Regions from separate parts of the Paenibacillus sp. Aloe-11 genome, predicted to be linked through region 2. Evidence: a T-box and tRNA genes for the amino acid it is inferred to sense, from the RefSeq annotation. Region 2 holds a T-box; the other regions hold tRNA genes.

The links. A T-box is a leader RNA that pairs with one kind of tRNA and senses whether it is charged. The one in region 2 lies ahead of argS (arginine--tRNA ligase), so its partner is inferred to be a tRNA-Arg.
Region 1: it has a tRNA-Arg gene. The T-box ahead of argS (arginine--tRNA ligase) is inferred to sense a tRNA for this amino acid. The anticodon was not compared.
Region 3: it has a tRNA-Arg gene. The T-box ahead of argS (arginine--tRNA ligase) is inferred to sense a tRNA for this amino acid. The anticodon was not compared.
Region 4: it has a tRNA-Arg gene. The T-box ahead of argS (arginine--tRNA ligase) is inferred to sense a tRNA for this amino acid. The anticodon was not compared.

Annotation. Positions count from the first base shown of each region.
Region 1 is NZ_JH601059.1:45,039-51,374, reverse strand. Features, by position in the region: partial or broken gene WG8_RS28745 (family 1 glycosylhydrolase) at 1-375, shown strand, start outside; gene WG8_RS18395 (exodeoxyribonuclease III) at 465-1,229, opposite strand; tRNA gene WG8_RS18390 (tRNA-Arg) at 1,556-1,629, opposite strand; gene WG8_RS18385 (hypothetical protein) at 1,865-2,800, shown strand; gene tig (trigger factor) at 2,945-4,258, shown strand; gene clpP (ATP-dependent Clp endopeptidase proteolytic subunit ClpP) at 4,667-5,257, shown strand; gene clpX (ATP-dependent protease ATP-binding subunit ClpX) at 5,270-6,336, shown strand, end outside.
Region 2 is NZ_JH601051.1:106,164-114,807, reverse strand. Features, by position in the region: gene WG8_RS10390 (ABC transporter ATP-binding protein) at 1-877, shown strand, start outside; gene WG8_RS10385 (S-layer homology domain-containing protein) at 1,040-2,008, opposite strand; gene argS (arginine--tRNA ligase) at 2,131-3,861, opposite strand; T-box leader at 3,946-4,235, opposite strand; gene WG8_RS10375 (four-helix bundle copper-binding protein) at 4,310-4,639, opposite strand; gene WG8_RS10370 (MogA/MoaB family molybdenum cofactor biosynthesis protein) at 4,901-5,416, shown strand; gene WG8_RS10365 (nicotinate phosphoribosyltransferase) at 5,488-6,951, opposite strand; gene WG8_RS10360 (cysteine hydrolase family protein) at 7,075-7,641, opposite strand; gene WG8_RS10355 (NUDIX domain-containing protein) at 7,710-8,498, opposite strand; gene WG8_RS10350 (PaaI family thioesterase) at 8,577-8,644, opposite strand, start outside.
Region 3 is NZ_JH601039.1:24,891-33,534, reverse strand. Features, by position in the region: gene eno (phosphopyruvate hydratase) at 1-270, opposite strand, end outside; gene gpmI (2,3-bisphosphoglycerate-independent phosphoglycerate mutase) at 334-1,878, opposite strand; gene tpiA (triose-phosphate isomerase) at 1,880-2,632, opposite strand; gene WG8_RS00850 (phosphoglycerate kinase) at 2,692-3,873, opposite strand; gene gap (type I glyceraldehyde-3-phosphate dehydrogenase) at 3,997-5,007, opposite strand; gene WG8_RS00840 (sugar-binding transcriptional regulator) at 5,101-6,138, opposite strand; tRNA gene WG8_RS00835 (tRNA-Arg) at 6,405-6,479, shown strand; gene clpP (ATP-dependent Clp endopeptidase proteolytic subunit ClpP) at 6,691-7,287, shown strand; gene WG8_RS00825 (PdaC/SigV domain-containing protein) at 7,367-8,473, opposite strand.
Region 4 is NZ_JH601059.1:122,406-131,049, reverse strand. Features, by position in the region: gene WG8_RS18745 (GNAT family N-acetyltransferase) at 1-468, opposite strand, end outside; gene WG8_RS18740 (phosphatidylglycerophosphatase A family protein) at 509-1,066, opposite strand; gene WG8_RS18735 (GerMN domain-containing protein) at 1,218-2,276, shown strand; gene rph (ribonuclease PH) at 2,371-3,132, shown strand; gene WG8_RS18725 (XTP/dITP diphosphatase) at 3,132-3,764, shown strand; gene asnB (asparagine synthase (glutamine-hydrolyzing)) at 3,861-5,705, opposite strand; gene WG8_RS18715 (hypothetical protein) at 5,870-6,229, shown strand; gene WG8_RS18705 (DUF4870 domain-containing protein) at 6,535-6,828, opposite strand; tRNA gene WG8_RS18700 (tRNA-Arg) at 7,005-7,078, shown strand; partial or broken gene WG8_RS29560 (ISL3 family transposase) at 7,214-7,420, opposite strand; gene WG8_RS18690 (fibronectin type III domain-containing protein) at 7,915-8,644, shown strand, end outside.

The DNA.
Region 1 (6,336 bases), on a different contig from region 2:
GATATGGGATGGGAGATTCATCCCGAATCCTTTTATAAGCTGCTGACCCGGATTGAGAAGGATTTTACCAAGGGCATACCCATTTTAATTACGGAAAACGGAGCAGCGATGAAGGATGAGCTGATGAACGGGAAAATTGAGGACACCGGGCGTCAGCACTATATTGAGGAGCATTTAAAGGCATGCCACCGCTTTATCGAAGAGGGAGGCCAGCTCAAGGGTTATTTTGTCTGGTCATTCCTTGATAACTTTGAATGGGCCTGGGGCTACAGCAAACGTTTCGGTATTATACATGTCAATTACGAAACGCAGAAACGAACACCCAAACAAAGTGCGCTGTGGTTCAAGCAAGTGATGGAAAATAACGGGTTTTAGACAGAAAAAGGGGATATAATTTAAGCCGTCATGCTACAATCACAGAACATGACGGCTTTTAAGATTGCGGAATACTTGTGTAAGGCGGGTTATGCTGAAATATCCTGCATATCGAGTATAACAGGGCAGTGGTCGCTACCCGTAATATGGCAATCTATGCTTGCATCTATTAATAGCGGGCGAAGTCTGTCCGAGACGAGGAAGTAGTCGATCCGCCAGCCGATGTTCCGTTCTCTCACCTTCGGCATGTAGGACCACCAGGAATACACATCCGTCCGGTCAGGATAAAAGTGTCTGAAGGTGTCTATAAACCCGGCGCCTAGCAACTGCGACATTCGCTCCCGTTCCTCAGGCGTAAATCCGGCATTGCCATAGTTGGCTTTTGCATTTTTCAAATCAATCTCCTGATGAGCCACGTTGAGATCACCACAAACAATGACAGGCTTCGATGCATCCAGCTGTTGCAGATAGTTGCGGAAACGGTCCTCCCATTCCAGTCTGTACGGCAGTCGGGACAAATCCCGTTTGGTATTCGGAGTATACACATTAACCAGATAAAACCTCTCGAATTCCAGAGTAATGGTCCTGCCTTCAGGCTCCCCATTTTCTTCAAGGCCATAATGCACAGAAAGCGGCTTGAATTTAGTGAAGATAGCCGTACCGGAATATCCTTTTTTCTCGGCATAATTCCAGTACTGTGTGTATTCCTCCATGTTCTCCATGAGAATTTGTCCCTCTTGAAGCTTGGTTTCCTGTACGCAAAAAATATCGGGATTTGTTTCTTTAAGATAAGTATAAAATCCTTTGGTCACACAGGCTCTTAAGCCATTAACATTCCAAGATATTAATTTCATTGTCGATCTCCTTATTACTCATCGCGGTCAAGCGGTGTGGTTGAATATATCCTCGGTTGGGATAAGCACATATAATGAAATAACGATATGGGGAACAAGATAGATGATAGCAATCTCTGTGTTTTTTTAAAAGGGCAGTTACTAGCAAGCCATGATCTGTACACAAAAAAAGCTGCTTCCAACAAGCGCTAAACCGACATACGGCATAGTGGAAGCAGCCTTTCTACATTAAAAATGCTAACGAAGCTAAAGCTCCGACGCCCCCCGACGGGGTTCTCATCCCGTTGAAACGAAAAAAACTTCCTAATTAGGAAGTTTTGTTTATACGTCCCAGGAGGGATTCGAACCCCCGACCGACGGCTTAGAAGGCCGTTGCTCTATCCAGCTGAGCTACTGGGACATAAAATTCAAGCGAATATTAATATATCACATGGATGCAAAAGATTCAAGTCTTGTTTCCCATATTATTTGGTTGTTCAGACTTTGTGCAGCATAAATTCAGACTAGGCGTGGTTTTTTTTGCCTTATAAAAGGGTATGTTAGAATACAGGTGAATATGCTGAAGACGAGTGGTTGGACTTAAGCTGCTGTTTCTCATATAATCTACAAATACTTTAGCTTGCGGAGGAGAGGGGGTGCCTTTAATAAAGGACTCCAAGGTGACGACAAAAGAAAACAATATTGTATTGTTTCCAAAGACACTGGACTATTATCAAATTCAACTTACTGTGATGCTTGAAAACGAACGTTACGGAGAGGCGATGGCGATGCTGCGTTTTTTAATGCAGTGTCAGGGACAGGAGCAGAAACAATACGATGAATGGGATGCTCTATTACAATGGCTGGAAGCTGCCTTTCCACAGTATGTTGACAGTGGGGGAGTGACGGACGTTGTGGAAGAAGACGAGGTGGGTGAAGTAGAATTGGCTCGCCGCCATGCACGCTTTAAGCAAGAGCAGGATGCAGGGTATGGCAATAAGCTTCTGCAGATGGCTATGGATGGACCATTATCCGAACAGACGATTTTAGCACTTGAGCAGCTGTCCTATCTGGAGCTGCCGGAAATTGACGATGCCTTGCTTCGCTGGATAAAAGAACGGGAAATCCATCCTCTCCTCCAATTCCGAATTTTGCAGACCATGCGACGACGTGGAATGGAAGGGATAATAGAAATCAGACGGGGAGATGAAAAAGCGGAGATCGATATTGAAACTGTTCCTCTTCAGCCAGGTGATTTTCCTGAACAGATTATGCGTATTTTGGAACGGGTAGCTGATCAGACCGAGGTGCATGAGCCTACGCTGTTCTATTTTGCGCAGGAGCTGTGGTCGCAGTTTGTAATGGCTGTATATGGTACGAATGATTACAGATCGATGCTGGTGGAAGAGGACGGAATACAGGATATTTGGGCGGCAGCTCTTCACCAGACGGTTTCAGAGAGTTTGGGTGGAAACAACAATGAGGAAGAAACACGTGCTATTTACGGCATTACAGATGCGCTGCGCTTCCGTTTTGAGCAGGCGTATCGGTCAATGCGGCTCTTTGTAGCTGCGGGAATGAATACTCCTTGAATGACCGGAAACGTTTACCTGTAAAGCATTGAAAGGGCTGCTCTTGAAAAAGACAGTAATGTTAGATATACTATAATGGTTATTTTGTGTGCGTTGATTGAAATGAAAACTAAGTGAAGATTTTGTTGGAGGGGAAAGCATAAAATGAAAGCAACTTGGGAGAAAATAGAGAAGAACCTTGGGGTTCTTGAAGTTGAGGTTGACGCGGATCGTGTAGCCGCTGCACTCGACAAAGCTTTTAATAAAGTGGTAAAGCAAGTAAGTGTACCAGGATTCCGTAAAGGAAAGGTACCACGCCCTATTTTTGAAAAACGCTATGGTATTGAAAGCTTGTATCAGGATGCAATCGACTTCCTGCTGCCAGAAGCTTATGGTCAAGCTGTAGAGCAAACGGACATTTTCCCGGTTGATAGCCCGGACGTTGAAATTGATCAATTTGCTAAAGGCGAATCTTTCAAATTCAAAGCGAAGGTGACAGTTAAGCCTGAAGTTACTTTGGGCGAGTACAAAGGCGTAGAGGTGCCTGTAAGCAAAATCGAAGTAAGCGACGAAGAGCTGACTCAAGAGCTGGAGCGCCTGCAACAACGTCATGCTGAATTGGTTGTCGTTGATGAAGATGCTGCTCAATCCGGCGATACAGCTATTATCGACTTCGACGGTTCCGTAGACGGCGTACAGTTCGAAGGCGGACAAGCCGAGAAGTATTCTCTGGAGCTGGGCTCTAACACATTCATCCCTGGCTTTGAAGATCAAGTGATTGGTTTGCATACTGGCGATTCCAAGGACGTTGAAGTAACGTTCCCTGAGAACTACCATTCTGCTGACCTGGCTGGTAAACAAGCTGTATTCAAAGTGAAAGTTCATGAGCTGAAACGCAAAGTTCTTCCTGAACTGGACGATGAATTTGCTAAAGATGTAAGTGAATTTGACACATTGGCTGAATTCAAGGAAGACCTGAAAAAGCAATTGCTGGAGCGTAAGGAAAATGAAGCTAAAGCAGCTCGTGAGGGTGCTGTAGTGGAGAAAGTTGCTGAGAACGCAACAATCGACATTCCTGAAGCAATGGTCAAGAGTGAAGTGCAAAACATGGTTCGCGATTTCGACAACCGTCTGCGCAGCCAAGGCATGAACCTTGAAATGTTCCTAGGCTTCTCCGGTCAAAGCAAGGAAGACCTGGAAGAGCAAATGAAAGCTGATGCTGAGAAGCGCGTACGTAACAACCTCGTGCTGGAGCAAGTGGCTAAGGCAGAAAACATCGAAGTTTCCGAAGCGGAAATTGATGAAGAGCTGAAAAACATGGCTGATGCTTACAAACGTTCTGTTGAAGAAATCCGCAGTATTCTGGAAAGTAACGGCTCGTTTGCCAACTTGAAAGAAGAGATCTCACTGCGCAAAACAATTGCTTTGCTGGTGGAAAACAGCAAAGAAGTTGAAGCACCAGCTGCAGCTGCTGAGTAATTCAAACGATAAAATATACGGGGTATGCTGTAACAGGCTGCAACGTAGTAATTAGATAGGGATAAGGCACGTAGTGAAAGTTACGTGCCTTATTTTTACCTTAGGAAACCTAAATTTTAGTCGTTTATGGAAAGGGCTGTAAGTGCTGTTTTTGTGTTTTACATAAGTCACTACTGTACATTTGCACATACATACGAAACATGGTTAAATATGAGAAGGTCTCGGCAGAGCGTATTGTAAACAGTCGCACTTTAGATCAGCGGATGCAAATATGACACGAGACTCTGAACATGTTAAAATATTTTGTAAGGTGTTCACGTTTCATGCTCGCCGCTTTCGTTTTAATGGGACTTAAGGAAGCGGATGAATACAGGTGTTCATTTTAATTAAGAAAAGAGGTTGGTCGTGATGAGTCTCGTCCCTATGGTTGTGGAACAAACGAATCGAGGAGAACGATCTTACGATATTTACTCGCGGTTGCTTAAGGATCGCATCATTTTCCTAAGTGGCCCGATTGATGACGATGTCGCCAATCTCGTCATTGCACAGCTATTGTTCCTTGCTGCGGAAGATCCGGAGAAGGATATCAATTTGTATATTAACTCGCCGGGCGGTTCTGTAACTGCGGGCATGGGTATATATGATACAATGCAATTTATTAAGCCGGACGTATCAACGATCTGTGTAGGCATGGCTGCAAGTATGGGTTCTTTGTTGCTCACAGCGGGTGCACCAGGCAAAAGATATGCGCTTACTAACAGTGAGGTTATGATCCATCAGCCGCTCGGCGGCATTCAGGGGCAAGCCTCTGATATGCTGATCCATGCGGATTGGATTATCAAAACACGTGCCAAGCTGAATCAAATCTATGTAGAGCGTACGGGTCAGCCCCTCGAAAAAATCGAACGTGATACTGACCGGGATTTCTTCATGGAAGCAGAAGAGGCAAAAGCATATGGTATCATTGACCAGGTGCTGTCTAAACCGATTAATCTGTAAAGGGGTGGCTCTATGTTTAAATTTAATGATGAAAAAGGACAATTGAAATGTTCTTTCTGCGGCAAATCTCAAGATCAGGTTCGCAAGCTTGTTGCCGGACCAGGTGTATATATATGTGACGAATGCATTGAGCTGTGCACGGAGATTGTGGAAGAGGAATTGGGTCATGAAGAAGAAGTAGATCTGAAAGACATTCCGAAACCGATGCAAATCCGTGAGATTTTGGACCAATATGTCATTGGTCAGGATCAAGCGAAAAAATCGTTGTCTGTAGCGGTATATAACCATTACAAACGTATTAATACACAAAACAAAATTGACGATGTGGAGTTGCAAAAAAGCAACATTCTGATGCTTGGACCTACAGGTTCGGGTAAAACGTTGCTTGCGCAAACCATGGCTAAAATTTTGAACGTACCTTTTGCTATTGCAGATGCCACTTCCCTCACGGAAGCCGGTTATGTAGGTGAAGACGTTGAAAACATTTTGCTGAAATTGATTCAAGCAGCCGATTATGATGTGGAAAAAGCCGAGCGCGGCATCATCTACATTGACGAAATTGATAAAGTAGCCCGTAAATCCGAAAACCCGTCCATTACGCGCGACGTATCGGGAGAAGGTGTACAGCAGGCGCTGCTTAAAATTTTGGAAGGCACGGTTGCTTCTGTACCTCCGCAAGGTGGCCGCAAGCATCCACATCAAGAGTTCATTCAAATTGACACCACAAATATCCTGTTTATTTGCGGTGGCGCCTTTGACGGTCTGGAGCAAATGATCAAACGCCGTATCGGTAAAAAGGTCATTGGCTTTAATGCCACTAGCGAACAAAAAGATCTGAAGCCAGGCGAATATACTTCCATGGTATTGCCTGAGGATCTGTTGAAATTCGGACTGATTCCGGAATTCGTAGGACGTTTGCCAGTCATTTCTACGCTGGAGCCGCTTGATGAGAAAACATTGGTTCGTATCTTGTCGGAGCCGAAAAATGCGTTAACCAAGCAATACCAGAAGATGCTGGAACTGGATAATGTGCAGCTGGAGTTTAAGCAAGATGCTCTGGAAGCCATTGCTCGTGAGGC
Region 2 (8,644 bases):
CGACGTATCTTTTGCCTACAAAAAAGATGATGTGCTCAAGCATATTTCCTTTACAGCACAGCCCGGCCAAACAGTTGCCCTGGTCGGACATACCGGATCAGGTAAAAGCTCGATTATTAATCTGCTGTTCCGCTTCTATGATCCGCAGAAAGGAACGATCACCATTGACGGAACACCTGTCAAGGAAATCCCTAAGCAATGGCTTCGCCATCATATGGGCATTGTTCTTCAAGATCCGTATTTGTTCACAGGTACGGTAGCCTCCAATGTCAGTCTTGGAGACAGCCGCATCACCAGAGAACAGGTCGAGAAAGCGCTGCATGACGTTGGAGCTGACAAACTGTTAGCCCATTTGCCGCAAGGCTTTGATGAACCTGTTATTGAAAAAGGCAGCACGTTATCTGCCGGACAGCGCCAGCTTATTTCCTTTGCGCGTGCGCTGGCCTTCGATCCAGCCATTTTGATTTTGGATGAAGCTACTGCCAATATTGATACCGAAACGGAAGCGCTCATTCAATCTGCCCTTGAGGTGCTTAAAAAGGGGCGCACGACCTTTATCATCGCTCACCGTTTGTCGACCATTCGCAGCGCGGACCAAATTTTGGTGCTGCATCGGGGTGAAATTGTGGAGCGCGGTAGCCATGAGGAGCTTATGGCTCATGGTGGTCGCTATTTCCAAATGTATCAGCTTCAGTCGGGAACGGTTGGAACAGATGCAGCCTCATCACCTGCGCAGGACGGCTTGCTTGGCGGTAAAGATACTGTAGCCGCAATGGCTACGGTTTCTGGAAAGTCTGACAAGCGGTCGGGTTCTAGCGCTTCGCAGAAAGCAAGTTCCGGCCAAGGCGGCCCCGGCTTGGTTGGCGGAAACACTTAAGTCGGCTTGTAAAGATGAAATAAACGACATTGCCTTGGGCAAATGACTCGCGTGATGCATTAAAATTAAGCATTAAAAAAACCAGCAAGTTTCCATTAGATATAGGAGACTTGCTGGTTTTATTTTTGTATATTGCTACATTCCCTGAATGGGCTACAGACCTTATTTAGCTACCGATGTACCTGTGCCTGCGGGTGGAGATACTGTTCCTTCTACAGCTTTGAGCGTAACCTTATATTTGCTGTTCACCAATGTACTTGTGTGGGTATCTGTAATAACCTGGATGTTCATTTCCCCAGGCTTTGGACTTGTTAACTTGTAGTAAATGACTGCATTCGTATCATCTACATAGTCGATATGATCCACTTCAATGCCGTATCCCGGATTAGGTGCCTGCAAACGGGTAATTGTCACCTTGTTCTGCTGGTCATTCACCTTCTCTATGCTCATACTAATACCGTTTTGCTGAACCGGATCTGAAGGCTCGGCCGGATTTTCAGGAGTGGCCTCAGATGGTCTATGATTTTGCACAAATTCAGATGCGTTATAGACCATTTCCGCTGCCTCCATCCGGGTTACTTTTCGATCCGGATTAAAGTTGCTCTGATCATCCAATTTGGCAATTTTGGTCAACAGCAGAAATTGAATCGCTTCGCTTGAATCCTGGTCCAGCTTTTTGCCGTCCGCTACATTAACGTACATACGAACGGTTGGGTATTCTCCTGTGGCACTCACTGCTTTATACAGAATGTTTGCGAATTGTTCCCTTGTCATGCGAGTACCTGGGTCAATATCCGGTGACAGAGGGATTTGATGCTGTGCTGCAATCCGGTAGGACTTGGCATACCAGGCTGAAGCGGGAATGTTTGCAAAGGAACCGGTTGTGAAATCAGGCATAACCTGAAGATCCATGGCATTAACGACCATATGCACTCCTTGTGCATAGGTAAGTGTTTGGTCAGGTGCAAACTTGTCCTTTGTTATTCCCTGAATAATACCTTTCTCCTGAAGCGAATTCACGATTTTCTCCTGTTCAGCTCCTTTTATATCACGAAAAGCAGAAGCCGATGTAGCCACTGCCAATGAGCAGATGACGAGCAGAGCAGCTGTCACACTTTTATTTTTTGTCATGTGGTGCACCTCCATTTTTACTATGTTCTATACTTACCGACGCAATAGGAGCAGCAAATGTTTCACATATGCACAAAAGGATTGCAAAACAAGCACAGCAAGCAGCCCTTTATTCGCTTGGTTTACATCCGATTAGGTGCTTTCAGCCCAAGAAGCTGCAGCGTACTTGCCAGAATATCCGCAGTTTGTTCCGCCAGCTGAATACGCCACCGCCCACCACCAACAATCCGTTCCTTGGCGTAAAAACGGTTGAACGCTTGAGCCGTATCCAACGCAAATCTTGCCATAACCGAAGGCTCCAACTGTCGAACCGCACGTATCAATTGTCCATGATAGCGATCCAACTGCTTAAGCAGCTCCCAGCCTGCATCACCCAGTATCTCACTCGAGGCGTCAGTCAATTCAGAGGAATGCTTCTCCTGCGCTGGGACGGTGCCGCTAAAATCAGAATGAGCACCAGCGTGAGTGCGCGCGTAAGCTTTTTCCAGAAGACTGCGTATGCGCGCATGAGTGTACTGCACATAAGGCCCGGTCTCGCCCTCAAAGGTGAGCGCCTCCTCCAGCGAAAAATTCACTTCATTTAGACGATTGTTTTTTAAATCACCGAAAATAATCGCTCCGATCCCAACGTCCTCAGCTATTTCCTGTTGGTCCTGCAAATCAGGGTTCTTCTGCGTGATAATGGCTTGAGCACGCGCTACAGCTTCATCGAGCACCTCCTCCAGCTTCACAACCTTGCCACGTCTCGTAGACATTTTCTTGCCTGCGAACCGCATCAGTCCAAACGGCACATGCTCACATTGCTCCGCCCACGTCTCCCCTGCACGCTTCAGTACCGCAAATACCTGCTGAAAATGCAACCTCTGCTCCCCGCCAACGACGTAAAGCAACCGATCAGCCTTCATCACCTCACGACGATAGATCGCTGTTGCCAGGTCACGTGTCGGATAAATCGTGGTCCCATCCTTTTTTAAAATAAGACACGGCGGCAGCTCCTCTTCTTCCAGGCGAACCACGAGTGCCCCGTCGCTTTCCTCCAGCAGTTCTTTCGCTCTTAATTGGGCAACAACTGCCTGCATCTTATCATTATAAAAACTTTCCCCTAGCACATGGTCGAATGTAATGTTCAAACGCTGGTACATGCGATCAAATTCACCCAGACTGACCTCAACAAAAAACTCCCATAGTCGCTGTGCCTCGGCATCCCCATGCTCCAAACGCCGGAACCACTCACGGCCTTCTTCCTCCAAAGACGGGTCATGCTCGGCCTCCTGATGAAAACGCACATATAGCTTAAGCGACTCTCCAATCGGGTCCTGTTGCAGCTGCTCGTCATTGCCCCATCTTTTATAGGCTGCAATTTGCTTGCCAAATTGTGTTCCCCAATCTCCCAGATGATTCACGCTAATAGGAACATGTCCCGTTTCCCCCAGAATGCGATACAGGGCAGCACCGATGACAGTAGAGCGAAGATGGCCGATACCAAATGGTTTGGCGATGTTAGGTGAGGACATATCAATCACCACCCGCTGTCCATGCCCGATATCTGGCTTGAGGAAATCAGGCTTGTTCAATTCAGCCAGCATAAGCGGAATCTGAACAGAACGATTCAGTGTTATATTTACATAGGCACCAGCAGCCGAAGCACTTAAACCTTCCTCATCGCTTATTGCCTCCGCCAATTCAAGCGCAATTTGCTGTGGAGACTTGCGGAGCTTTTTAGCCAGCACAAAACACGGAAATGCCAAATCTCCCCATTCCGGCTGCGGGGGTATCTCCAATAAAGATAAAACTTCCTTTTCCTCCAAGCCCGTATGGGTCAATAAAACCTTGGCAGCAGTCTTTAACAGCATGTTTTCTCTCTCCTTCTCTATTAAGATTTCAGGATTTTGCAAAATCCTTGTCTAACAAAAAAAGCTCCCGCCTCTTGACATGATTCAAGAGACGAGAACTTCAATATCCCCGCGGTACCACTCTTCGTAAATCGGGCTGCGCAGCTAAAAGCTTACTTGCACAAATCGCCGATTTCACTCCAATGACGAATAACGGTGTCTGCCGGGCTGATCTACTAAAGGAACTACACTCAAGGAATCTCCTGAATGTACTTCATGATTCGACCAACCATCTCCCGGGTGCGCTTCACATCAAACCTCATACCGGCTTCCACCTTTTCCGGCTCGCTGTAATGATCGGGCTTCAATGCTACTCTCCCATTCCACGACGTTAATTTCCCATCATTATACAAATCTATTCAGTAGAAAGCAACCTTTTCTTCTTCAGGCGCTAACTCCATATATGTAATTACACAGCCACCAATTGGCGGCAAGCCTGAAAGCAGCGACGGCAGGCTTCTGCGCATTGTTTGCAATGATCATGGGTATGCTTGCTGCATTCGGCAGCGCATACTTCACAGGCATGAGCACACAATTCACAGATTTGCTCGGCGAAATTGGTTCCGTGCTCCAGCATTTGAGCAGCAAACCCGCATATCTCCGCACATTCCCTGCTCACTCGGATACATTCACGCAGCATGGCCAAATCATATTCCTTTAAGCTCGCTACATTGCAAACATTGCAAGCGTTCAAACATTCCAGGCAAGCATCTACACATTGTTGGTATGAATAATCCATATTACATTACCTCCCAGTTGTCGACCCTGCTGATTATTACCCGCTAATAATTGAGATTAATCGGTTGATGTTCGCGCTTTCAACAAAATAAAACCAGAAAGTCCCGACTTATGTAAGGAAGTGTACTATATTCCAATGCATGAAAGCAAGGATATTCATCACAAAGCTTTATAGTCTCCGCTCCTGACTTGCATACGGACAACCATTCCTCTATTGTAAAAAGAGTAGGCTTAACCACTGATTCAAGGAGTGAACATTGTAATGAATATGACTTCTGTAGAAGAGCACCGACGGGAATCTCCGCAGCAGGTTAGCTGCATGGTCATAACCGTCTCCGACACACGCACCGTAGAAACAGATACTGGCGGACGACTGCTCATGGACTTGCTGGAAACCAACGGCTATGAGATCGCCCGATATGTCATCGTCAAGGACGACTATGAAGGCATCCGGCAATTGGTATCCGAAGCTGCAGCAGAGGACGGCATCGAAGCTGTGCTTTTGACAGGCGGCACCGGTATTTCCCCTCGGGATACCACATATGAAGCTGTTACCTCCCTACTGGATAAAGAGCTGCCTGGTTTTGGAGAAATCTTCCGATATCTCAGCTTTGCCGAGGATATTGGTTCAGCGGCTATATTAAGCCGTGCTGTGGCCGGTACGATAGGCCGGACAGCTGTATTTTCCATGCCTGGCTCACGTGGGGCTGTACGTTTGGCGATGGAACGCATTATTGTACCTGAGCTAAGACATGTCATGAGAGAAATTTATAAGTAAGCTCTCTTTTTCCATACTCGCCACAACACAAAAAGGCACCCCATACATTCATGAGGTGCCTCTTCATGCTATTATTCCTTTTCCTCTACTTCAGGCTGCATATAGCTGTCGATCAGCTTTTGCTTCAGCCCCCACACCTTTTCGCTGAGATTAACGCGATAAATTTCAGGGTTGAGCTTCCGCAAATATTCTGGCCAAAACAGCTTCAGCTGTGAAGCATGGTAAGCTCGAATTTCATCCAGCTCGGGAAGCGCATATACCTTCTGCCCGTTTATGAAAATGGGTTCAAGCATCGGTACGGCTTCGTAATTTTCTACGTATTTTTTCATATATGGATGCAAAGGATTAAACAGTTTCAGACGCTTTCCATTACGCGGACGCTCTTCATCCGGAAAAGAAATATAATCTGCAACGGCTCTTCCCTTCTTTTTATCCACGATGCGGTATACATCCTTTTTGCCCGGTGTGGTTACTTTTTCAGGATTACCCGAAATCTTAATCGTCGGCAGCATTTCGCCGTCCACTTCCCGCTCAACCAGCTTGTACACTCCGCCAAGTGAAGGTTGATCCGAAGCTGTAATAAGCTGTGTTCCCACACCCCATACATCAATACGCGCTCCTTGGGCTTTCAAATTAAAAATCGTATTTTCATCCAAATCATTGGAGGCTACAATTTGTACATAATCCAGGCCTTCAGCATCAAGCATTTCCCGCGCCTGGATGGACAGATAAGCTAAATCACCGCTGTCGAGACGGATTGAGTTCATGCGCTTGCCCTGGCTCTCCAGCATCTTCGCTGTGCGAATCGCATGAGGAACACCGCTTTCCAACGTGTCGAAGGTGTCTACCAGCAGCGTAACCTGATCTGGCAAAACCTTGGCATACACGTCAAAAGCCTCCTGCTCCGACATAAAGGTTTGCACCCAGGAATGGGCATGCGTTCCCTTCGTCGGAATCCCAAAGTGCTTTCCTGCCAGCATGTTGGACGTCGCGTCAAAGCCTGCTACATAAGCTGCACGCGCCCCCCAAATCGCCGCATCTGCTTCCTGGGCACGCCGTGTGCCAAATTCAAGCAGCGTGTCGTTATTTGCCACCTGTTTAATACGTGACGCCTTTGTAGCGATCAGCGTCTGATAATTCATAAAATTCAGTATCGCCGTCTCCACCAGCTGCGTTTCCATAATTGTTCCCTCAACGCGTATCAGAGGCTCGTTCGGAAAAACGAGAGCTCCTTCCTTCATCGAATGAACCGTTCCGCCAAATCTAAACTGCAGCAAAGCCTCCAGAAACATAGGATCATACTTCTCTTCCTGTTCCGAAAGGTAGCGAATATCCTCTTCTGTAAAACGCAAATTTGAGATGTAATTCACAATGCGTTCCAGACCAGCGAACACCGCATAACCATTGCCAAAGGGCAACTTACGGAAATACGCCTCGAACACAGCTTTACACTGGTGACTTCCGTTCACCCAGTGGGCGTACATCATATTAATCTGATATTTATCTGTATGTAATGCGAGGCTCGTTGATTGCATCGTATTCATCCTCTCTGACTATCCCCGGTTTTGCGATTGCGACGGCATATCGTCTCATCTGTCCAGCTTAGCGGTATCCGACTCCATTTGTTATCGGATACTGGTGCACAATCGTTAAGTTATTTACTTATTCTGTAGTAAAATCGTATCCTCAGCCGACCATACGGCAGCTCCCAGACTTCCCTCAAAATGGCCCAAAGCCCAATCATGTCCAGCCTGATTAAAGCTCGCCACGGCATCCTTGTATACGGTAATGGCCAAGCCTTTGTTATAAGCGTCTACAGCCGTATGGAGTACACATATATCCGTGCATACACCGATCAGATGAACCTCCAAAATGCCTCGTTCGCGCAGCCTGAGCTCCAGATCGGTGCCAGCGAAGGCACTATACCGTGTTTTATCCAACCAATAGATAGAATCACTTTGTTTCTCATAGAGGGGCTGGAGCTTGCCATATAGATGTCGTCCCTCAGTTCCACGTATATTATGTGGGGGAAATAGCTTGCTCTCCGGGTGATAAGGATCTTTCTCCTCATGTAAATCCACAGCCATGACTACAAAGTCCCCCTGATCCACATACGCCTGTGTGATTGCTGCAATCCGATCATCCAGGTCAATCGCCGGTTGACCTACAGGCAAGCTTCCATCTACAAAATCCTTCGTGTAATCAATAACAATGAGTGCCTTCATCGTACAATCAGCTCCTTCATCCACAAAGTTGGGGATTGTGCGCTCTTCGTATGACCCGTCCTATCACATTAGGTGTAGATAGACAACCGCGGTACTCTGTCACTAAAACGGTACAGCTGAGCCGGTCTTTGTGAATACTGATTGGAGCTGAGCGGTTTACCGTCTTCATCCCGTACCTCTTCCAGTATTCCCTGTCTGCTGCGGGTCGATGTTATTTTACGGATAAAATTCGGCTCTTCAAAATCCGGTACGACGCTCTGAATTACCTGATACAGCTCGCCCAGTGTAAAATGTGGCGGCAAAAACTGCTTGGCTATCGTCGTCTGCAGCATCTGCAGCTGAATCTTCCGATAAGCATCGACGATGATGTCCCGGTGATCGAACGCCAGCTCCAATTCCTCCAGCGCCTCACGGATCGTGAACAGCCCTACCTCGGAAGCATCATCCGCTGCCTGCCGCTGCTCCAGCATCCATTCCTCTACCAATGCAAAAAATGCATGCGATATAATCCAGCCACGCGGATCACGCCCCGGTCCGCTGTATACACCTAAATACTCCAGATGTCCGCCGTCCACACCGGTTTCCTCTAATAGCTCCCGCTTGGCCGCTCCATACATAGACTCATCTTCCTGACAAAACCCTCCGGGCAACGCCCAGCGTCCCGCAAACGGCCACCTGCGGCGCTTGATGAGCATTACCTTCAGTTCCCGGATCGGCAATGTCTTCGTCACCGTCTTGCGTTCCCGCTTCGTTAAGGTAAACATTACGATATCTGCCGGAGCACCATCCGGGGTGCGGTATTTCTTAATGTTGTACGACGCCTTCTGCGCCTCTTCGTTTGTACGATTGTTATCCATTCACATCACCATATTATATCGTTTTGATAAATTCATTATGACATAATAAAAAGTTTTGTCAAGCTTTAGACCTTATCCTTAGTCAGTTGGCTGTTTATGCAACACTCGAAAGGTCGCCGTAGATATGCATCCGAGTGTCCCTTCAC
Region 3 (8,644 bases), on a different contig from region 2:
GATTTCTACTTGGTTCAAAGCATCCAAGCCGATCACTTCAGGAGCGATGATTTCGTTCACGTTTTTAACAGCTTGCAGAACACCTTTACCCAGGTAACGGGATTTGTCGTTATCGCGAAGCTCTACAGCTTCGTGAGCACCAGTGGAGGCACCGGAAGGAACGATGGCACTACCGATAGCGCCGGATTCCAGATATACTTCAACTTCAACCGTAGGGTTACCACGGGAGTCGAGGACTTCGCGAGCGTACACGTCAGAAATAATAGTCATTTGTACTTAATCTCCTTTGTGAATCATAATTTATTGGTCAAGCCTATATTTATTAAATCAAGCTTACTTGCGGGATGCAATCATAGATTTTCCTGTCATTTCCGCAGGCTGCGGAAGCTGCATTAAATCCAGAAGCGTTGGAGCTACGTCAGCCAGAATTCCATGCTCACGCAAAACGATATTTTCGTCAGTCAAAATGAACGGAACCGGATTCGTCGTATGAGCTGTGAACGGGCGTCCCTGCTCATCAATTTCCATATCCGCGTTACCATGGTCGGCAATGATAATAACCACGCCGCCTTTGGCTTTAACCGCGTCAACAACACGTCCAACACATTCATCCGTCACCTCTACCGCCTTAATAGTTGGTTCCAGCATGCCGGAGTGTCCAACCATATCGGGATTGGCAAAGTTCAGGATGATTGCGTCATGCTTGTCAGCTTCGATTTCCTTCACTGCTGCATCCGCAACCTCATACGCACTCATTTCAGGCTTCAGATCATACGTAGCTACTTTTGGCGAATTGATCAAAATACGAGTTTCGCCAGGCAGTTCTACATCGCGTCCGCCACTGAAAAAGAAAGTAACGTGCGGATACTTTTCTGTCTCAGCAATACGCAATTGCTTTTTGTTGTTTTGTACCAGCACTTCGCCAAACGTATTATCCAGGTTTTTCGGTTCATAGGCTACAAAGCCTCCAACCGTTTCACTGAACAAGGTCAGGCAAACAAAGTGCAGATCCTTAGGCCATTTTGGCCCACGGTCAAAACCACGGAAATCCTCATTGGTAAATACTTGAGACAGTTGAATCGCACGGTCAGGACGGAAATTCAAGAATACAACAGAGTCATTGCTTTCGACCAGCCCTACAGGACTTCCGTCGGCCTTTACAATCACAGTTGGCTCCACAAATTCGTCGAACACTGATTTTTCATACGATTCCTTTAATGCTTCCAGCGGGTCAGTATATTGAGGACCTTCCCCGTATACGATTGCACGGTAAGACTTCTCAACACGTTCCCAGCGTTTGTCGCGGTCCATTGCGTAATAGCGTCCTTGTACGGTCGCAATTTGGCCAATGCCCACTTCCTGAATTTTAGCGATCAGCTGTTGCATGAAGCCTACACCGCTGTCAGGCATAACATCGCGTCCGTCCATGAAAGCATGAACGTACACTTCAGTTAAGCCTTCTTTTTTCGCCAGGTCCAGCATAGCGAACAGATGGCTGATATGGCTATGCACGCCGCCGTCGGACAGAAGTCCGTACAGGTGAAGCTTGGTATTGTTCTTCTTGGCATGCTGAACTGCTTTAACCAATGTTTCGTTATCGAAGAATTCACCCTCGCGAATGGACTTCGAAATACGAGTCAAGTCTTGATACACAGTGCGGCCTGCGCCGATGTTCAAGTGACCTACTTCGGAGTTACCCATTTGACCTTCCGGCAGGCCCACTGCTTCACCAGAAGCGGTCAGCGTTGCATGAGGATATTGTTTTAAATATCGGTCGTAATTCGGTTTGTTGGCCTGTGCAACCGCATTGCCTTCCACGTTGTCGCGCAGTCCGAATCCGTCCATAATAATTAAAGCTACCGGTTTTGGTGCTGCCATCTTACTTCGCCCCCTCAACAAGCGCGATGAACGACGCCGGTTGAAGACTGGCACCGCCCACAAGCGCGCCGTCGATATCGCTTTGACCCAGGTACTCAGCAACATTTTCAGGTTTTACACTGCCACCGTATTGAATACGTACAGCATTAGCTGTACTTTCATCATACAGCTCTTTAATCAGACTGCGGATATAGGAGATCACTTCATTCGCATCCTGCGAAGTGGAGGATTTTCCTGTTCCGATCGCCCAAATTGGCTCATAAGCAACAACGACTTGTGCAGCCTGATCCTTGGCCAAGCCAGCAAAAGCTGCTACAGTTTGCACTTTTACAACCTCTTTGGTTTGACCTGCTTCACGGTCTTCCAGCTTTTCCCCTACACATACGATCGGAGTCAGGCCGTGGCGGAATGCCGCATGAACCTTTTTGTTTACCGTTTCGTCTGTTTCGTTGAAATACTCACGGCGCTCGGAGTGTCCGATCACAACGTAGTCTACGCCCAGATCCTTCAACATTCCGCCGCTGATTTCACCTGTGAACGCACCATCTTCTGCAAAATGCAGGTTTTGTGCGCCAATTTTAATAGATGTGCCTTTTACTGCTTCAACCAGAGCAGGAAGATTTGTAAATGGAGCACAGATTACACTTTCCACTCCTGCAACCTCTGCTTTACCTTTGACCTCTTCGATGAAGGTCTTAGCTTCTGGAACGGTTTTGAACATCTTCCAGTTACCCGCGATAATCGGTGTTCTCAATGGTTTCAACTCCTAACTATTAGATGCCCTAAAGCCTTTATTACGCGTTAAACGCTTGATTACTTATCGTTAAGTGCAACAACACCCGGAAGTGCTTTGCCTTCCATAAATTCCAGGGATGCGCCGCCGCCAGTGGAAATGTGATCCATTTTGTCAGCCAGGTGGAATTTCTCAGCCGCAGCCGCAGAATCACCGCCACCAATGATGGTGTATGCTTCTGTTGTTGCGCAAGCTTCCGCTACTTCACGAGTACCGCCAGCGAAAGGTTCCATTTCAAATACGCCCATTGGTCCATTCCAAACAACCAATTTGGAGTTTTTGATCACATCAGCATAGATTTTACGAGTTTTCGGTCCGATATCTACGCCTTCCCAATCTGTAGGAATACCGTCAATGTCCACAATGTTCGTGTTCGCTGTAGCGCTGAAATCGTCAGAAATAACGATATCTACCGGAAGATAGAATTTTTTGCCGAGCTTCTTCGCTTTTTCGATAAATCCAAGAGCTACGTCCAGTTTGGATTCATCCAGCAGGGATTGACCCACTTCATAACCTTGAGCTTTAAAGAATGTATAAGCCAAACCGCCGCCAATGATTACGTTATCTGCAATGTTCAGCAGGTTGTCGATCACGTCGATTTTGTCTTTTACTTTGGAACCACCGATAATGGCTGTAAAAGGACGGTCTGGGTTCGAAAGAGCTTTACCGATTACAGACAATTCTTTCTCCATCAGCAAGCCGGAAACAGCAGGAAGAAAATGCGCGATACCTTCTGTGGAAGCATGAGCACGGTGTGCTGCACCAAATGCGTCATTCACGAAAATGTCAGCCAGTTCAGCAAATTGCTTCGCCAGCTCAGGATCATTTTTCTCTTCTCCTGGGTAGAAGCGTACATTTTCAAGCAACAGCACGTCGCCGTTTTGCAATTCAGCCACTTTTGCTTTAACAGCCTCACCAACTGCTTCGTCCACCTTAACAACAGGCTTTTTGAGCAGTTCAGACAGACGCACACCAGCAGGAGTCAGACGCATGGATTCAACGACCTGACCTTTTGGACGTCCAAAGTGACTCGCCAAAATAACTTTTGCACCTTTTTCAATCAGGTAGTTAATTGTTGGCAAGGTTTCGCGAATACGCTTGTCATCCGTAATTTTACCGTCCTCAACCGGAACGTTAAAATCTACACGAACAAACACCCGTTTTCCATTCAGTTCTATATCACGTACGCTCTTTTTGTTCATCTCCATATTCCTCCGCACCCTTTTAATTTTACGAAACAGGAATTTAAGGCACATTTTGATATATAAAGAGCGGAAACAATAACTGCTGTTTCCGCTCTATGATGTTGCTCGATAAGAAATTTCTTATTTAGCCAATTTAGCGAAGTATTCCAACGTACGGATCAATTGTGCAGTGTAGGACATTTCATTGTCATACCAAGCTACAGTTTTAACCAGTTGTTTGTCGCCAACAGTCAGAACTTTAGTTTGAGTTGCATCAAACAAGGAACCGTAAGTGATACCTTTGATGTCGGAAGAAACGATTTGATCTTCAGTGTATCCGTAAGTTTCAGGATCGGAAGCTTCTTTCATCGCTGCGTTGATTTCATCAGCAGTTACATTTTTCTCCAGAACTGTTACCAGCTCAGTCAGGGAACCTGTTGCTACTGGAACACGTTGAGCTGCTCCGTCCAATTTACCTTTCAACTCAGGGATAACCAGACCGATTGCTTTAGCAGCACCAGTTGTGTTAGGGATGATGTTTTCAGCTGCTGCGCGAGCACGACGGAAGTCACCTTTAGCATGTGGAGCATCCAAAGTGTTTTGGTCGCCAGTGTAAGCGTGAATTGTAGTCATCAAGCCTTCAACGATACCAAATTTGTCTTGCAGTGTTTTAGCCATAGGAGCCAGGCAGTTTGTTGTGCAAGAAGCACCGGAAATTACAGTTTCAGTTCCGTCCAGAATTTCATGGTTTACGTTGTAAACGACAGTTTTCATGTCGCCAGTAGCTGGAGCGGAGATAACAACTTTTTTAGCGCCGCCTTTCAAGTGTTTCTCAGCAGCTTCTTTAGTTGTGAAGAAACCTGTGCATTCCAGAACGATGTCTACACCCAGGTCTCCCCAAGGCAGTTCTTCAGGGTTGCGGTTAGCCAAAACTTTAACTTCTTTGCCGTTTACTTTGAAGAAGCCTTCATGTACTTCTACTTCTCCTTGGAAAGTACCTTGTGTTGTATCATATTTCAACAGATGTGCCAGCATTTTGGAATCTGTCAAGTCATTGATTGCTACTACTTCAATACCTTCCACGTTTTGAATACGGCGGAAAGCAAGGCGTCCAATACGTCCGAAACCGTTAATACCAACTTTAACTGTCATGAGTGAGTTCCTCCCAAAGTTCGTTTAGTTTAGTTTTATATATTCAAGACAGGCCCGAAAGCCCGTCAAGACAACACATTTAATCAATCCGTATTAACCTTTTAAATAATGGCTTACAATCTCGGCAGCAGCGCCTTCATCGGTGACAAGAATGTCTTCTTGGCCGAAACGCAGCACTGCATGAATAGCAGCCGCCTTGCTCTTGCCTCCAGCTACACCTAGAACCGTCTCCGTACGCTTGATGTCCTCCAGGCGGAGTCCAAGCGTCAGCATTCTGTGAACAACGACGCCGTCTTCGTTAAAATAATAACCAAACGATTCGGCAACCGCGCCCTCATTGCTGATCTGATTAAAGGTTTCAAGGTCAAGCTTGCGTCTGTGGGCCATCGCTATGGCGTTGCCTATCCCGTGAATGATAATACGACTCTCTCGAATCAGGCTCAATATATCCTGAATATTCGTATCCTCAAGCAAGGAGTTGTAAGCATGATTGCTGAGCAAATCCGGTACATGGAGCAGACGGTATTGAGCGCCGACCTTGCGAGCCATCGTGGAAGCAATGGTGTTAGCCTGCATTTCCATGCTCTCTCCCAAACCCCCGCGTGCCGGTACAAACCATCCGCCCTTAAGCGGGCCGTTAGCAGGTAATGTCAGTTGTTCCGCCACATCTGCAATCGTCGTACCACCTGTTACAGCGACCACGTCCTCGTCATCCATAACACTCAGCAGCGCCTTTGCTCCAGCACGGCCCAACTCCTGCTTCGCCAACGGTGAAGCATCCGAATCCCCTGGAACGACAACCACCTTCTTCAAGCCGTAGGCTTGACGAATCTGATCCTCCAGTTGGGACAGGCCGAACAAGTTGTTCGCAATCGGCTCCAGCTGTTCCAGCAGATCCAGTCCTGCTTTGCTCACCTTCATGCCCACACTCTCAATCTCAATGAGCCCTTGGGCCTTGAGGAGATCGGTTTCGGCGCGCAGCACGCGCTCGGTCATATCCAGTGAAGCTGCCAGCGTTCTGCGTCCAATGACATCGGACAACATGATCTGGCGCAGGATCGTGTACCTTTTTTTCAAAACATCCATGAGGTCGGGCAGAAGCTGCTTCTGTATTTCTAATATCTTTCGCATGCTTTCCACTCCCGCACACTTCTAAGTTCTTTCTCTAATACTATATCTTCGTCTGGTCTTAAAATGTCCCGGGATAACTTTTTAAGTCCCACGTATATCTTACCCAATATTTGCTTCACTTGCAAGTCTATCTGAACCTATATTTCTCAACTTTTTATGTGAATATGCGCACATAATAAAAGCTTGCAATTCACTGCCGTATATCATATAATCATCTTTGTTTCCAATTAGCTGATGAATTAGCTTTTAATTGTACAAATTACTTTGCGCCCGTGGTCCAACGGATATGACGTAGGCCTCCGGAGCCTGAGATCGAGGTTCGATTCCTCGCGGGCGCGCCATTTTAAATGAACACTTTAATGCTTCTATATCATCATTTTAACCAACAAGAGCCCTTTGCGCTCTTTTTTTTGACCATTAGTTTGACTTTCTTTGACTTTTTGTTTGAAATTGTTTATCATGTGGTTATTACGGCAACAGTTTATAAAGTAGGGGCATGTAATCGGCATGTCCACCAAATCCATTAACGATATTTAAGGGAGGTTTTTTGACGTGAGCTATGTTCCTATGGTAGTAGAGCAAAGTAACCGCGGCGAACGCGCCTATGACATTTATTCCAGACTGTTGAAGGATCGCATTATTTTGTTGGGCTCGGACGTCAATGACGTTGTAGCCAACTCTATTATTGCACAAATGCTGTTTTTGGCTGCCGAAGATCCTGAAAAAGATATTCACTTGTATATTAACAGTCCTGGCGGCTCCATTACAGCCGGTATGGCCATTTTCGATACGATGCAATATATTAAGCCTGACGTGTCTACAATTTGTGTAGGTATGGCAGCCTCCATGGGTGCGTTCTTGCTGAACGCTGGTGCCAAAGGCAAACGCTTTGCTTTGCCGAACAGTGAAATTATGATTCACCAACCATTGGGTGGTGCACAAGGTCAGGCAACGGATATCGAAATCCGCGCCCGTCGCATTCTGAAAATGCGTGACAAATTGAACCGCATTCTCGCAGATCGCACAGGTCAACCACTGGAACGCATTGAAAAAGACACAGACCGTGACTATTTCATGTCCGCTGATGATGCCAAGGAATACGGTATTATTGATAAAGTGCTAACTAGCTCCACTACAGCAGGTATTTAAGAGAAGTTAGTACCTCGGAAAAGCTAGAAATAAAAAAGCTGCCCCGGATATTCGTATCCGGTAGGCAGCTTTTTTGGTACTATTCATTTTGTCCTGCAAAAGGCTTGCCGCCTTGAGGCAGCAGTTGAGCAAACGAGTAGGTGAACTCTGGAATTCCATACGCGTACGGTGCATATTCATATAAATCAAACACGATTGTTACTCCACTGTTGGTCACATAAAAATTTTGATCCGCCTTCAGCTCTTTAAATTTATCAAAACCTTCGCCGCCCTGCAGCGCATCGACTTTTTTCTTCAAATCAGCATTGAGGAACTTTTTGTAGTTCGGATTTGCTTTCAATACGTCAGATAATTGCAGCTGTTTACCATCAGCGAGCGAGAACGTATATCCTTTACGTGCCGTCATACCGTGTGCGCCACCTGTATACGAATAATCCTGCATAATCACACTCAAAATACCATCCTTGTTATAGGCAATCGCAAAATCATTCCAGAACTCATACGGTCTTTCTGTTGTAGCCTCTCCCTCAGCCACCATCTTTTTGCCTGCTGCCAATACTCCCTCCGCATGCTTTTTAAGCACACTGTTAATCGCCTGCTGAGCCTCAGGATTCAACTGACTGCCGCTGATTTGCGGGTACTTCACCTTGTAAGACACCTTCGCATTACTCGAAGCGGGAAGCGTTTGCGACGTAACGGTGATCGGATTTAGCTGGCTTTTACTCAACGTTACTGTTTTTTGGGCTGCATTCCACTGAGCATCGATACCCAGATAGTCTTTCAGGAGACTCATAGGAATGTATAACTTCCCGGCAATCTGTTTAGCGTCCATGCTGCGCGCGTTGATTCCGTTCACATTGACATTGGCTTCTGAGGAAGAGGACATGATGTAAAGTTTGTTGTACCCACTGCCTACAGTGTAGGTAGCCTCCTTGGCATCATAGCTCACTGGAATCCCTAAGCTGTCTCGCAGCGCTGCTACTGGAATCAACGTACTTCCGTTTACCTGGACTCCTCTGGTCGACAATGTTTTGCCATTCCATTGAATGGAGACTCCCGGTTGCTGTACTGCAGTTTGTTGTTTGGTCGACGCTGCTTCAGTATAGGAAACGGGAATAACTGCGACTCCTGTCAGAATTCCTGCTGCTAGCAGAGCAGAGCCCCATTTTTTCGCGTGCTTGTTCATCATTAAGTATTCCTCCTATTACATCTCTGTCTCGTCTATGTGTTTTGATTACCTGTCTTATTATATCTATACCTCACTGTATGTAGTTTACAATCTGTATACGCTCTGATTTCAATCTATACATCTAACACCCCCTAGCTATGACAGACTCATTACAAAATGGTTGCGATA
Region 4 (8,644 bases), on a different contig from region 2:
TCTCGAACCCGGTCCTTTGGAATCAAGCCCTTTGGAGTAAAGTAAAATTCCATCCCGTTTCTCCCAGCCATTGGCCGACCAAAAGCGTTGCCCTGCCTCATTATGCTCCATCACAAAAAGATGGCATTTATCTATGCCCTCTCGCAGCAAAGCAGACAATGCTTCATTCACCAGCAACGGGGCGATTCCTTGACCACGATGCGTTGTGGCAACGCCCAGATGATACAGAAATCCTCTACGACTATCATGTCCTGCCATAATCGTGCCAATGAGGCTGCCTTCATACTCACAGACAAAGCTAAGTCCTTCATTCCGCTGCAAAAAGCGTGTAATTCGCTCCGGCGAGTCGGCTTCGCTTAATCCCAATCCTTCCAAGCTGTTCCACAGTGCAAAAGCCTGATCGTAATCATCAGCCTTCATCCTGCGGATCGCATATTTTTCATTTACTTTTTCAGCTACGTTTGCCATGTCCTATTCCCCTCTTGCTGTGCATATCTCTGTTGTTTTTTTAGCGTGTAGTATTCGGTGCGCTTTCTTCCCCAAGCTCCTGTTCACGCTCTGCCTGTTTACGATGGGCGATACGGCTGCTGGCCGAAGCTGCGATAGCGCCTACAATATCGTCCAAAAACGTATGGATTGGCCCGAGGCTTTTATCATTCAGGCGTTCCAGCACGCCCGGTTTGAGTTTATCAACATAACCATAATTGGTAAATCCAATGCTGCCGTACACATTCACGATGGAGAAGGCCAAAATTTCATCCACCCCGTATAGTCCCTCATCATTCTCAATCATATCCTGCAATGGGGGAAGCAGGGCGCCCTGTTCGGCAAGGATATCCAATTGGATGCCGGTGAGCACTGCATTTTGAACCTCGCGCTTCATCAGGACTTTGTCTACATTTTCAATGCATTCTTCCATCGTCAGGTTTGGGTAATATTTATTCTGTAGCAGCATGACCAGCTCTGCGATTTCAGTCATGCTTACACCACGCTTGTGCAGCAATTCACGGGTGGCATCAGCCACCTTTTTACTATTCAGGCTGTAAGGTGCTTTTTTCTTATCCATAAAGCTGTAGTCCCCTCCTTGTATAGATTCTGATTTTTGTTGCGATTATGACCAGTGTGTCCAGTCTGCTGAAAAAGTAGTTATTTTTTACGCGGGGCTCGTATACATATTAGTACAATCTGTACAAAATTGTTAGGGAGGAACTTCACTTATGAACCTAAAACACCCATGGCGTATGACTTCTGTAGCAGGGCTGCTGTCGCTGCCCCTGTTGTTGTCCGGATGCAGTCTTTTCGGCAATGAGTCAGCATCGATTGATCCCCCGCCGTCCACGTTAGAGCAGTCCATGATCAAGGCCGTAAGCGGAAAAGCACCTGTGAGCACCGGGCAGCTGAGGGCTGTCTTTCTGCAAGATCATAACGGTTTGCTGGCTCCGGTATCTTTGCCGATTGCTACAGGTGATGTACAGGCAGATGCCAAGTCGGCGCTGGAAACACTGGTTGAGGGTGGGCCGTATGCCGGATTATTGCCAGAGGGCTTCAAAGGCGTACTGCCTCAAGGTACAGAAGTGAAGAGTGTGACAGTGGACAAGAACAACAAGCTGGCTGTCGTTGAATTCAATAAATCTTTTGCCAACTATAAGCCGCAGGAAGAACGCAAATTAATGGAAAGCTTGACCTGGACTCTGACCGACCGCCCCGATATTAAAAGCGTGCAGATTTGGATGGATGGCAAAAGACTGAACGAAATGCCCGTTGACGGTACGCCGCTGGATCATCCGTTGACACGCGCAGTTGGCATTAATCTGGAGGTCGGTCAGGGTGCGACACCGCTGGATTCCAGTCCGGTCACGGTATATTTTTCATCGTCATCTCCTGCCGGAGTTCAATATTATGTGCCCGTCACACGGCTGGTCAACCCGGAAAAAGATCGTATCCAGTCCGCGCTGCATCAATTGATTCAAGGGCCGCAAACGAAGGACGGATTACAGGAAGTGATGACAGGGGAGACGGCGCTAAAATCAATAGAACGTTCCAAAGACAACGTAATTACGGTGTCGCTCTCGGATGATATGTTCGCCAAGGGAGAGGCTGTACCTGCGGAATTTCTGGAATCGGTCGTACTGACAGCAGCAGACAATTCGGGGGATGCGGCCAAAACGAAAATTCGGATTGAACTGAATGGTGAGAAAAGTGTTATTGGACAAAATAATCAGAACTATGGAGAACCTGTAGCCAAGCCGCAGCACATTAACGAAATTCCTCTTTAAGGGCGGGGAATCGTCCTTGGGGTGCTTTTGCCTGCACACTTTGGTAAAATAAACAATATAAGAACAGGTTGCATACGACGTAGGAGGAAAAAGCATGAGTAGATCTAACGGACGAAACGGTGATGAGCTGCGCCCGATGAAATTGACAGCAGGAGTAAATAAATACGCGGAGGGCTCTGTTTTTATAGAGGTTGGCGAGACGAAAGTCATTTGCACGGCTAGTGTGGAAGAACGCGTTCCACCCTTCATGAAGGGACAAGGAAAGGGCTGGGTGACTGCAGAGTACTCCATGCTTCCGCGGGCAACTCATAGCCGTAATCAGCGCGAAGCCGCGCGTGGCAAGCTGACGGGCCGTACGATGGAAATTCAGCGTCTGATTGGAAGAGCGTTGCGTTCGGTTGTCAATTTGCAGGCGCTTGGTGAACGGACCATTACGCTGGACTGTGACGTTATTCAGGCGGACGGCGGAACGCGCACAACCTCAATCACCGGTTCATTCGTAGCGTTAGCGATTGCGGTCAATAAAATTGCCACCCAGCACAAGCTGCCTGTTTTTCCCATAACGGATTTTCTGGCATCTGTCAGCGTAGGGGTTGTTGGTGAGAAAGCATTGCTGGATCTGAACTATGAAGAGGATTCCAAGGCCAAAGTCGACATGAATCTGGTGATGACTGGCAGCGGCAAATATGTCGAGCTGCAAGGCACCGGAGAAGAAAGTCCATTCGACCGCAACGAATTGGATCAGCTGCTTAGTTTGGGCGAACAAGGTATCTTACAAATGATCGAGCGTCAAAAGGAAGTGCTCGGACCGATTGCTGATAAGATCGGAGCCGGACGCACAGGGGCTGGAGTCTGATGCGACTGAATGGCCCGATTGTCATTGTCGCTACCAAGAATAAAGGGAAGATACGTGAATTTGCACATGCCTTTGCTCCGCTGGGCAAGGAAGTCAAAAGCATGTACGATTACCCCGACATTCCTGATGTCGTTGAGGACGGCAAAACCTTTGCCGAGAATGCGCTGAAAAAGGCCAAAGCGGTCGGAGATGCGCTAGGACTGCCCGTGCTGGCCGATGATTCCGGCCTGTGCGTGGACTTGCTGGACGGTGCACCGGGCGTATACTCGGCCCGTTATGCTGGAGAAGGTGCCAGCGATCACGAGAACAATATTAAGCTGCTCGATGTTTTGGAATCGAAGCAGCTTGGTGATGATACAGGACAGCCTTTGCTAAGTCCGGCTCAATTCGTTTGTACCTTAATTCTGTATAACCCTCAGACCGGGGAGACATTGGAATCGACCGGCTCGGTAGATGGCTGGATTACCACGGAAACCGCAGGCGGCGGCGGATTTGGTTATGATCCGTTGTTTTATTTGCCTGAGTTCGAGAAGACGATGGCCGAGCTGACGTTGGAACAAAAGCAGGCTATCAGCCATCGAGGGATAGCCCTGCGTAATTTGGCGACCAAGCTGGGCAATCCACAGGCTTAAATCATCGCAGGTTCAACTATCAGATTAGGCCTATAACAATAAAAGTCTATCCGCAGCTCATCACTTGCGGGTAGACTTTTTGCATTTTTTGTTTACCTATCGAATTGCTACTTTGTAGGTGCGCAGCCAGTTATCTACCTGGGTCAGGTATGCAAACAATTGGGGACCTGACATCAGCTGACCAAACCAGGGCAGATTGCTGGAAGCCTCTGGCGAGGCCGCGATATCACGCACCTTTTGCGCATCAATCAGCTTAAGCAGCGGGGAAGAGGAATCGTCCAGCAGCTCCAGCGCCTGCTTTTTCACAACGGCAAGATAGGAAGGGTTATGTGTTTTGGGGTATGGGCTTTTTTTACGGTACAGCACATCATCCGGCAATACACCCTCCAGCGCCTTTCGCAAGATACCTTTTTCACGTCCGCCTGTCGTCTTAATGCTCCACGGGATGTTCCATACATATTGCACCAGCCGATGATCGCAATACGGCACCCGTACTTCGAGTCCGATCCCCATACTCATCCGATCCTTGCGATCTAGCAGCGTAGGCATAAAGCGAGTGATGTTCAAATAGGACATAACACGCATTTGCGCAGCTTTACCTGTTTCCCCCGACAGCTTGGGTACTTCTCTTATGGCCTCTGAGTAGCGGTCATTCAAATACTCCAGCGGCTTGATCCAGTCCCGCACCTCGGGAGACAGCAGGCTGGCTCTCATATCAGGAGCGACCGCCCACGGGAACGTGCCTGAGTTCAGCATATCCTCACGATGGAACCACGGATATCCGCCAAACACTTCATCCGCCGCCTCGCCGGAAATGGCAACGGTTGCTCCTTTTTTAATCTCCCGGCAGAAGAGATACAGCGACGAATCTACATCCGCCATCCCCGGTAAATCCCGTGTTAGCGTGGAGTTGTTCAGAGCTTCTACGACCTCGGGTGTATCGAATTCGATCCAGTGATGGTTGGTGCCCAGTTCATCCACCATGCGCTGAATCCAGGGGGCATCGGCTCCGGGCTGGAACGCATGGGCTTTAAAATGCTTGTCGTTATCCACGTAATCAACCGAATACGTATCAACTTGTCCCTGCCCGGTACGCTTGTAATAATCGACAGCTAATGCGGACAGTGCGCTTGAATCCAGACCGCCAGATAGTAAGGTACACACCGGAACGTCCGAAATGAGCTGCCGCTCCACTGTATCCAGCAACAGCTCACGTACCTTGAGCGCTGTTTGTTCCGTGTCATCCTCATGCGCAATGCTTTCCAGCTTCCAGTAGGTCTGAATATGCATGCCGTCGCGGTCGTAGGTCAGCGTATGCCCGGGGCGCAGCTCCTTCATGGACGAATAGACGCCGTGTCCGGGGGTACGTGCAGGCCCGATGATAAAAATTTCGGCCAATCCCTCGGCATCGACGGCCGCTTCGACAGCAGGGTGCTGAAGCAGCGCTTTGGGCTCTGAGCCAAATACGAACACATCCTCATTGTGGCTATAAAATAGCGGCTTTACGCCCAGACGATCCCGCGCCAGAAAGACCTGCTGCCGCCCGCTATCCCAGACAGCAAACGCGAAAATGCCGTTTAATCGGTCCACGCATTCGGGGCCCCATTCGATATAGGCTTCGAGCAGCACCTCCGTGTCGCATTGTGTACGGAAAAAATGCCCACGCTGCTGCAGTTCTTTTTTTAGCTCAGGCGCGTTATATATTTCTCCGTTATATACAATCGTATAAGTGATATCCTCAAGCTGCCGGATCATAGGCTGGGCGCCATTTTCCGGGTCCATTACGCTCAGTCTTCGGTGTCCGAAGGCACACGGGTTGGATATCCAGGTGCCAGCAGCATCAGGTCCGCGATTGGAGAGTGTTTGCGTCATATTTAGCAGCAGCTCCGACTGATGCATTAAGTCTCCGTTCCACTGTATGAAACCTGTAATTCCGCACATGTCTGTTCATCCTCTCTTTGTCGTGTTCATCCAGTGTTGGAATGAATTAAAAACTAAATCCCCAGTTCATCAGTATATATGCCGAAAAGAAGCATAAAATGTCTGTCCGTTCCGAAAACTACAAATGGGGCAACCCGTCTACTCGCAAGGAAGGAGGGAGACCAATGTACTACATCAAGGACGCCAAAATCCGTCGCTTCACTGAAATTGACGGCGTGCGCTGCGCAGAGGTAGAGGTGCGGCCCGGCGCGGCAGATGACCCGGAATTGCTGGTATATATCACGGCGAACAACCAGCAGGACGGTCAGAATGACTATGACATGGTACGGATCATTCGCAATGACGCCGATTTGGAACTGGATTGGTACGACAATAATCTGCACTCCGCATTTGAAGAAGTGACAGACAAGGCTTTTACCGATTCCACGCACATTACCGCTGGGGAGGAACGGGACAAGTTTAAACGGGAATTGCTCTCCTACGGGCAGCTCAGCACGGAGTTTGCCAAGGAGTTCGGGGGATGAGAATTTGGTGTGCTATGCCTCGGCTTCTGTTGATCTGGACTCCGGCATCATCGCAGAATCAGCGTGAAAGGAGGGGGAAATCATAGACGGCAAACCGAAATACAAGAAGAATAAAAGCAGCAGTTATATTCATAACAATGAGTTTGCGGAAGAAGTGCTGGAGAAAAACGTAAGACATGAAGTACGTAGAAGTCCGAGACGCTTCGGCAATAAATAAACGAGAAGAATAAGGTTTGATGATCCAGTAATCCGAAAAAGCCTCCACTTCCGGCTTAACCAGCGGAATGCAGGAGGCTTTTTTGGAACTACGCAGCTTCACGCAGTGTCATAATCCCTTTGTAAATGTTATAGACAAACACTCCGAGATAAACCACTACGAACAGCAGTACAAACCCGACAACAGAACCCGCATGATTGGCTGTTACAATAAAATAAAACAGCGGAATCGCCGCAATAATGGGGAAAATGTGCGATAAAATGGCTTTTTTGGCATGTCCCCGTACATATTCGTCTCGTACTGCAATCCACACGATGATAGGCAGCAGAAAAGGTGCAAAGAAAATGCTGAAATAACAAAGCGACGACAATAGATCCTTCACGGATCAACCCCTCCTTGTAATAGCATGCCCTTTTGTACATAATACCCCGTTAGCGTCCAAATGATTCCTTTCTCAGTGGTTTCCATGCAGGATGAAAAAATGCTTTTGACAGTTACCCGAAATGTGATATAATAATTAATGCACTGAATACATAAGCTTTAATTGAAAACCATTTTGTCCCAGTAGCTCAGCTGGATAGAGCAACGGCCTTCTAAGCCGTCGGTCGGGGGTTCGAATCCCTCCTGGGACGTACTACAGAAGCTTCCTAATTCATATTAGGAAGCTTTTTTTGTGTTCCAGTGGGATGAGAACCCCCCTTGCGGGACGCTGGAGCATAAGCATCGTTAGCATAAACTTCGCAGTCTTGGCCGTAGGGAGAGTATCCCTCCCATACTTGCTCGTAGATCCGTTCATACCGTTCATACTCGGCCGGAATCGCCTCGTTATGCATACGCTGTACGGAACTGGACGGTGCTTGCTGCATGCGGGCGCTATGCACTGCTGTAGAACCGAGCGCTTGTTCAACAATACGGGAGCGAAAGAGCTTGCTGTAGCGCTGTTTGGGACCAACAAAATCGTATACCCACACAAATGTTTTTCCATTCTTAACCTTGATGGTTTCGTCAAGCGCTGATTTTGGTTTTGAGCCTAAAATAAAAGATTTCTTATCCGATAATGATAAAGAGATTATTTTGTCGAATTTTCCGTTCAGAAGGAATATCTGAAATTAATATTTACAAAACGGGAAGAGAGAGGGAAATTTCTGTGTAAAATTGTTTCAATCTATCAGGGTTTTTGGCAGTTCGATAATGCTTCTCTAGGTTGAGATACGAAAGGGTGATGGAGGGCTTTATCTTTTTGAAAGAGTTGGATGCCAAAACAATTCTTTTATTTGTTTAAAATATGCAACATAAAAAAACGGTCTTATGGTTTCGGCGGGACCGTTTCCCCCTCTCATCCCCTCTCATCGGGGAGCTGAAACGTCAGGGGATTGAAACATGCTTGACTGCAAGCGACCATCAACTTTTATGATAAACGACGAGTTGTTTTTGCAGAAAATGTTAGACGGAACAGGGGAAGGAACATATGAAATGCAATAAAATAGCAAACGCTTCTTTAGCCTTAATTATGTTTTTGGGGATCATACTGCCTATTTTTATTCCAACAAGTTTGGTACGTGCTGCAAATGAAGTGCTTGACCCTGCAACAACTAAAACGTTTACTCCTGTGGAACCTATAAACTTCATTACTACTGATGGGGCAGATGACACAATCAAAATAACCAATCTTCCTGTTAATACGATACCGGGAGCCAAGACTACCGTAGAGTTCTGGATGTATTGGAATGGGACGAATTTTGTCAAGCCGTTTGGTTGGTACATCTATAATCTTTATTTTGCTAATGGATACTTTGGATTTAATCAAGCTGATGGAAGTGTCTTAGGAATACCTTCTGCTGAATTGAAGAACAAATGGGTTCATGTAGCAGCAGTCTTTACAAATGGTGTTCCAACGGCTGATACAAATGAGCTTTACATCAACGGAGAGAAACAATCCATTAGTTTATTTCTCACGCAACAGACTGAATCTAAATCTGTTACTCCAATGGCCGTCATATCCGGATGGGGGCACGACTCAAAGTATAAATTCGCGGGTAAGTTAGCGGAAGTGCGTATCTGGAACTATGCCCGGACTGCTGAAGATATTCAGTCTGATATGAACCGATCTCTCAGTGGAGATGAAGCTGGTTTAATTGGGGCATGGAACCCAGATTCGTTGACAACGGGAATTGTTTATGATGTTACCAAGAGAAATA